Regions from separate parts of the Paenibacillus sp. FSL H8-0034 genome, predicted to be linked through region 3. Evidence: riboswitches for the same ligand, from Rfam matches in the RefSeq annotation. Region 3 holds a riboswitch; each other region holds the start of a gene.
What was found. Region 3 has a riboswitch for cobalamin ahead of nrdI (class Ib ribonucleoside-diphosphate reductase assembly flavoprotein NrdI). Riboswitches for the same ligand answer to the same signal wherever they lie in the genome.

Region 1 (2,202 bases), 2.9 Mb from region 3:
TCACCACAGATGGTGCCGCCAACGTGTTGACTGCTGCCACTCCATTCCTTCGATCCACAAGCTGCAGCGCCTCCATGGCCAGCAGCAGTGGATCTGCACTGACGTGGCGTTCTGCTACTGCTACAGCACTCGGCTCAACAGCAGTGGACACACCTACTATCGTTGCCCTTCCAAACGGTCCTTCGTTGTGCAACAAAGCAGGTTTACCTGAAGTCGCTTTTCCCAATACACCCTCACTGGAAGCCAGCTTCGGTGTATCTGTTGTTCCCGGTCTTGGCGATGCGGAGCTCGCTAACAGGGTATCTGGCTGGCGGATTGCCGCTGATGTCGACCCAACGTTCGGGATGCGCTCATCCTCCTCGTCATCCCATTCCTCATCGTCTATATCCTCAATCAGGGAGTCTCCTTCTGCTTCGGATTCCCATTCCTCATCATCGTATTCGTCATTCGCTTCCTCGGGCAGCTGCTCCAGCGCCCAAGGCTCTGCTTCCTGCCGCAGCCGCTGATGCGGCCGCAGTGGCTGCACGTCGGCGCCGAGCGTGTACTTGCGTTGGTAGCCGCGAGGCGTAATCATCAATCCGTCATAGACCATTGTTGACGAATTGCCGATAATGACCGTAGTCAGCATGCCGATATCGTGATCCAGCATATCCCGCAGGTTCGTTAGTACAATATGCTGACGATCCCGATACGCGCTTTTCACAATGCCAACTGGTGTTTCCGGTGAACGATACTTCAGCAGAATCCGCTGCGTCTCCACAATTTGCCGAGTCCGTCTGCCACTTCGCGGATTGTACAAGGCGATTACGAAGTCCGCCTGTCCAGCCGCTTCAACCCGCCGCTCAATCAGTTCCCAAGGCGTCAAATGGTCGCTAAGACTGATCGTGCAGGAATCATGCATAATCGGTGCGCCCAGCAGGGATGCCGATGAGTTAATCGCCGAAATACCGGGAATAATCTCAACCTCCACGCCGTCCTCCGGGTGCCAGCCCTTTTCCATCAGTACTTCGTACACCAGACCCGCCATTCCGTATACACCAGCGTCACCGCTCGAAATGACCGCAACCTTTTTCCCTGCTTCCGCCTGCCGCACCGCCTCTTGAGCACGGCTCACTTCCTCAGTCATACCCGTTCTTACAATTTGCTGATCGCTCAGCAAACCGCTGATTAAGTCTACATAGGTGTTGTAACCGATGATTACATCGCTCTCCTGGAGCGCTTCACGAGCCCGTTTCGTTATATGTTCAAAGCTGCCGGGTCCAAAACCGACAATCAGCAATTTCCCTGCCACAAGCTGCACATCCTTTCCCTATCCACATCCATAAAATGACAACAAAAAAAGCACTTCCAATGTGTTAGAAATGCTGTTGCATCACATACATACATCGACAACAGGCTCTCTGCCCTTTACCTCTGTAAGTAAGCCAGTCTCTAACACTTGCCTAAATCCACGTAGGTTAACAGTGTTGTTTAAACAGGCAGGTTTCCTGACTCAGAACATCGTGCCCGACTCCTTCCCAAAGCACTAATGCTGCTTCAGTGGATACATCTTTCAGGCATTTGCCAATCTCGATTAGCGTTCTTTACAGTGGCGGGTCCGTGCCGGATTTGAACCGGCTTCCCTTTTAAGCGAATGAGATTTCTCAGCACTCGCACCTATTCTATCACGTATACAATTGTCTGGTTTCATCATATCACCCGTAAGGAAGCTTTGTCTATGTTCGAAGTTCGCCCCATACGGTAACCTAACCGTTCTTGCTTCTTCAAAAATGTTAAATATGATACATTTTGTATAAAAACTAATAATCATGATTGATTTCGCAAAATAAACATGCAATAATACATTTAATGATACATATTGTATCCAACCGCATTCATTTATTTAGGAGGGGTTACCTGTGAGTAGCACGAACCGAGTGGAGCTTGAGTTGCTTGATCTGGAGTGGGTGGAGCTTATTATGAGTGCTCGTAAGATGGGGCTTAATCCGTGCGACATTCGCGCATTCCTGTCAGGCCCCGAGCAACCTGTGCCGCATCTGGATATGAACACTGAAAATGATCAATATGTTCTCAAGTGAAATACAAGACGAGTGGTTATGTTTAACGCAGGGGGCTAACTTATAAAGTGTCTGATACAGAGCTTGCTCAGCTAGTCATCGTTAGGACGGTTCATTACCCACTTGTTGTACTCCAGATACTCAC
Region 2 (2,202 bases), 2.8 Mb from region 3:
GCGAAATTTGCATGTTTAGGGTTGATTTTATTGCTGATTTTGACAGGCTGTGGGGGGCCGAAGGCTGATGTGCCGATATTTATGATGTCGAGCAGCGGCATCCCGAGTGAAGTGGGCGATAAGCTGGAGGCTAGTTTGGTGGAAAAGCTGGGACAAGCACCAACGGTTAAAATACAAACAACGCCTATTTTTTCCATGGAAAAGCTGGTCGTAGAAATTGCGGCTGGCGATAACGGAATCATTGTCGTACCTAAGGAGCAGTTCAAGGCACTCGGTCAGCAGGGCGGTTATGTCAGTCTGGATGCGGTAGCCAAAGCCGAGGATTTCCCTGATGGTGTAATGGAGATCCCCGTGGATGGAAAATCCGGAGGCGTCGAGAAGCATCTCTATGGCATACCTCTGGAACAAACGAAGTGGTTGACAGATTTAAAGCTTAATGGTAAAGATCTGATTGCGTTTGTACCGGCTAATGCGAAGAAGCAGGATCTGGTTATGCAGGTTTTAAAGGTAATTGCCCAAAAATAACAATTTAATAAAGCTTGAACAGGTGCCTGTAAGCTGTTGCTTATCGGGTTAAAAGGGAAGCTGGTGCAAATCCGGCGCGGTCCCGCCACTGTAAAGGAGAAATCACCAATCAGGTACAAACTCTCAAGTCAGGAAACCTGCCTGTTCACTGCAAAGACTGTCCCTTTCGAGGAAAAAGGAGCGTCGCGTTTGAATGATCAGAGGCTCTTCGAGCTTGGTGTAATCGTTTATTTAGCGCATGCCCCTCTTGTTTCTTTGTGAAAAGAAGCGAGAGGTTTTTCTTTTGTTGGGGGAAGCGAGGAAGGAGCTTTAAGATGAAGCTAGGGAATATAAGCAAAATGCAGCGCCACAGTTCGAAGCTGGCTGTGCTGATTGGTATGATTGTACTGCTGCTGATCATAGCAGGCTGCGGGAACTCAAGCGTATCACCAGGCAAGGGAGAGCTTGTTGAACCACCGAAGGCAGGTACTGGCCAGGGTTCGCAGCTGCCTAATGGGGAGACAGCAGCTCCAACTGCTAAAGCGACTGTCTATCCGCTCAAAGTGAAGGACGCAACAGGAAAGGAATTTGTTTTTGACAAAGCGCCTGCCAGACTGGTATCGATTTCTCCAAGTGAGACGGAGACGCTGTTCGCGCTCGGCTTGGGTGAGCAGGTGTATGGAGTATCGGATTTTTGTGATTATCCGGCAGAGGCTTTGAAGAAGCCGAAGATGGGCAGCATCGTCAAGCCTAATGAGGAGGCGCTGCTGGCATCGAATGCGGATCTGATTGTTACAGGTGTGTCGATGAAAACACCGACCGTAGAGCAGCTGCGTTCACTTAAATTGAATGTGTTCAAGGTAGAGCCGAAAACTGTCGACGATGTATTGAATAATACGCTGCTGTTCGGTCAAATTTTCAATAAGCAGGAGCAGGCGGAGAAGCTGGTTGCCGAGATGAAGGCAGATCGCCAAAAGGTGACGGATGCCGTCAAGAACCTGCAGCCGGAGCAGAAAAAACGCGTATTGCTTGAATTCTCACCAGGCTGGACAGTTGGCAAAGGCGAATTCATGGACGAGCTGATTACGTTATCCGGGGGTATCAATATTTATGGAGAAATACCCGGCTATTCGCAGCTGAATGAAGAAAAGGTTATCGCCGCCAATCCACAAATTATTTTGTACCCGAGCAATCTGATCGACGACAAATCGAAAAAAACTTTAGATCAAATTATTAAAGAACGCAGCGGCTGGGAAAAAATCGATGCCGTGAAAAACAATCGGATCGTGGGAGTCGACAAAGACTGGATCAGCCGTCCGGGACCACGGATTACACAAGGTCTCGTTGATATTGCCAAGGGCATATATCCGGAATTGGTGAAATAAATGAAGCAAAAGCTGTTGATTTGGGGAGGGGCAGGCATGCTGCTCCTTCTTCTTGCCATTACGCTATCCTTATCGATTGGGACGGTCCAGCTCCCTCTACTGCAGGTGTGGGGGATCGTGGCTCACCAGCTTCCATGGATAGGCGACCATATATCGGTGAATTGGGAAGCTTCCTCCGAGCAGATCGTTTGGCGGGTACGGTTTCCGAGGGTGGTGCTTGGCGTATTGGTAGGTGCTTCGCTTGGAGTTGCCGGTGCCGCTTTCCAGGGAGTGCTGCGCAACCCACTGGCTGATCCATATACGTTAGGAGTTT
Region 3 (2,202 bases):
CCCAAGGTGGACCATTGATGCACATTATTGCGGCCAAAGCAGTTGCTTTTGGCGAAGCGCTTCAGCCAGAATTTAAAACCTACGCGCACAACGTTGTCAATAACGCTAAAACCTTATCCGAAGCCTTATTGGCTGAAGGTATTGATCTTGTATCCGGCGGTACCGACAACCATTTGATGCTGATCGACCTTCGCAGCCTTGGCATCACTGGTAAAGCTGCTGAGCATTTGTTGGATGAAGTAGGCGTAACGGTAAACAAAAATGCGATTCCATTTGACCCTGCTAAGCCCATGGTGACAAGTGGTGTTCGTATCGGCACACCTGCTGCTACCGCTCGTGGCATGAACCAAGAAGCTATGAAAGTAATTGCAAAAATCATCGCATTAACATTAAAAAACCAGTCCGACGAAGCTGTTCATGAAGAAGTACGCGGCATGGTGAAGGATTTAACTGCACAATTCCCGCTTTATCCGGGTTTAAGCTACTCATAGTTGTTTCTTGATTCATAGGGGCTGGCGCATATGCGCTGGCTCTTTTTCTTTGTGGAAACTACGCATATATCACAATTGACAATTACAATATATTGATATATATTTGTATAAATCGTTAATTAACAACTATATATTGTTATGACAGGTGCTTTTTTGTTTAAAGTGAACGAAAAGGCTTAAAAGGGAAGTCCGGTGAAAAACCGGTGCGGTCCCGCCACTGTAAGAGAGAAGTATCGATCTGGTTGGCCACTGATTTTGTATCATACAAAGTCGGGAAGGCGGATCGAATACGTTGATCCTCGAGCCAGGAGACCTGCCTGTTCATTGACACGATTCCTGCGGAGAACAGGTAAGGTGATCGCTTCGTCCGTGACGAGGTAGGCGAAAATTCGTCTGCTCGCTTTGGTGCATTCGGCCCTTATGGCTTCCGGATGTGCTTTTTTTATTGTTAACTTTAGAGCAATGAACGGAATGGGAGGACTAAATATGTTGATCGCCTACGACACCAAGACGGGAAATGTACGCCGTTTTGTTAAAAAATTGAATATGCCAGCGATTCAAATTGAGGATAAGATGGAGGACTTAAATGAGTCTTTCGTGTTAGTTACCTATACCACCGGATTCGGTCAGGTTCCTGAAAAAGTATCTTCTTTTCTGAAAAAAAACCATTCGCATTTAATGGGTGTATCTGCTAGCGGTAACCGAAACTGGGGTGAAGGCTTTGCACGCAGCGCCGATCATATCTCAGCGTTATACGGGGTACCTGTACTGGGGAAATTCGAGCTTTCAGGAACGAGTAAGGATGTAGAGAGGTTTATTCAGGAGGTGAGTTTGATTGCAGCACATTGAGTTGAACAATTTGCTTATGCAGCGAGACGCGGACGGTTTTTTTCAGCTGCATAAAGACAGGGAAGCCGTAGCGGCTTTCATGGAAGAAGTATACCAGAAGACCATCCAGTTCGCTGATACTTCGACCAAAGTTCGGTACATGATTGATAACGATTATTATGAAAATGTGTATGAACGCTACACTCACGATGAAGTCGATGAGATTTACCAAATCAGTCATAGCTTTCGTTTCGAGTTCCCGTCTTATATGGCGGCCTCCAAATTTTATACGGATTATGCGGTGAAAAGCAACGACCATTCCATTTACTTGGAGCATTATCCGGACAGAGTTGCAATTGTAGCTTTGTATCTGGCGGGCGGTGAGATGCAAATAGCAAGGGATTTGGCCACGTCCATGATGGAGCAGCGAATGCAGCCGGCGACTCCGACATTTCTGAATGCAGGGAAAAGCAGGCGCGGTGAAATGGTATCCTGCTTTCTGCTGGAAACCGATGATTCGCTCAACTCGATTAACTATGTACTCGGTACCTGCATGCAGCTTTCGAAAATTGGAGGTGGTGTAGCGGTCAATTTGTCCAAGCTTCGCGGTCGTGGTGAGCCGATTAAAGGTGTTGAGGGCGCGGCCAAAGGAATTATGCCGGTACTCAAGCTGATGGAGGATGCATTCTCCTACGCAGACCAGATGGGTCAACGCAGAGGTTCAGGAGCAGCCTATTATCATATTTTTGGATGGGATGTCATGGAGCTTTTAGATAGCAAGAAGATTAACGCGGATGAGAAAATGCGGCTCAAGACATTATCGATTGGTTTGATTGTGCCTGACAAGTTTTATCAGCTTGCTGAGGATAACAAGCCGTTGCAT

Region 1: it holds a riboswitch for cobalamin, as region 3 does, so the genes downstream of both, cobJ (precorrin-3B C(17)-methyltransferase) here and nrdI (class Ib ribonucleoside-diphosphate reductase assembly flavoprotein NrdI) in region 3, are expected to answer to the same signal.
Region 2: it holds a riboswitch for cobalamin, as region 3 does, so the genes downstream of both, NST47_RS31180 (ABC transporter substrate-binding protein) here and nrdI (class Ib ribonucleoside-diphosphate reductase assembly flavoprotein NrdI) in region 3, are expected to answer to the same signal.

The regions. Positions count from the first base shown of each region.
Region 1 covers NZ_JBBOBS010000001.1:7,129,680-7,131,881, forward strand. The annotation lists gene cobJ (precorrin-3B C(17)-methyltransferase) at 1-1,291, opposite strand, end outside; cobalamin riboswitch at 1,461-1,675, opposite strand; gene NST47_RS31855 (anti-repressor SinI family protein) at 1,899-2,078, shown strand; gene NST47_RS31860 (helix-turn-helix domain-containing protein) at 2,150-2,202, opposite strand, start outside.
Region 2 covers NZ_JBBOBS010000001.1:6,974,167-6,976,368, reverse strand. The annotation lists gene NST47_RS31185 (hypothetical protein) at 1-525, shown strand, start outside; cobalamin riboswitch at 529-684, shown strand; gene NST47_RS31180 (ABC transporter substrate-binding protein) at 864-1,889, shown strand; gene NST47_RS31175 (FecCD family ABC transporter permease) at 1,890-2,202, shown strand, end outside.
Region 3 covers NZ_JBBOBS010000001.1:4,180,474-4,182,675, forward strand. The annotation lists gene glyA (serine hydroxymethyltransferase) at 1-491, shown strand, start outside; cobalamin riboswitch at 618-826, shown strand; gene nrdI (class Ib ribonucleoside-diphosphate reductase assembly flavoprotein NrdI) at 978-1,340, shown strand; gene nrdE (class 1b ribonucleoside-diphosphate reductase subunit alpha) at 1,327-2,202, shown strand, end outside.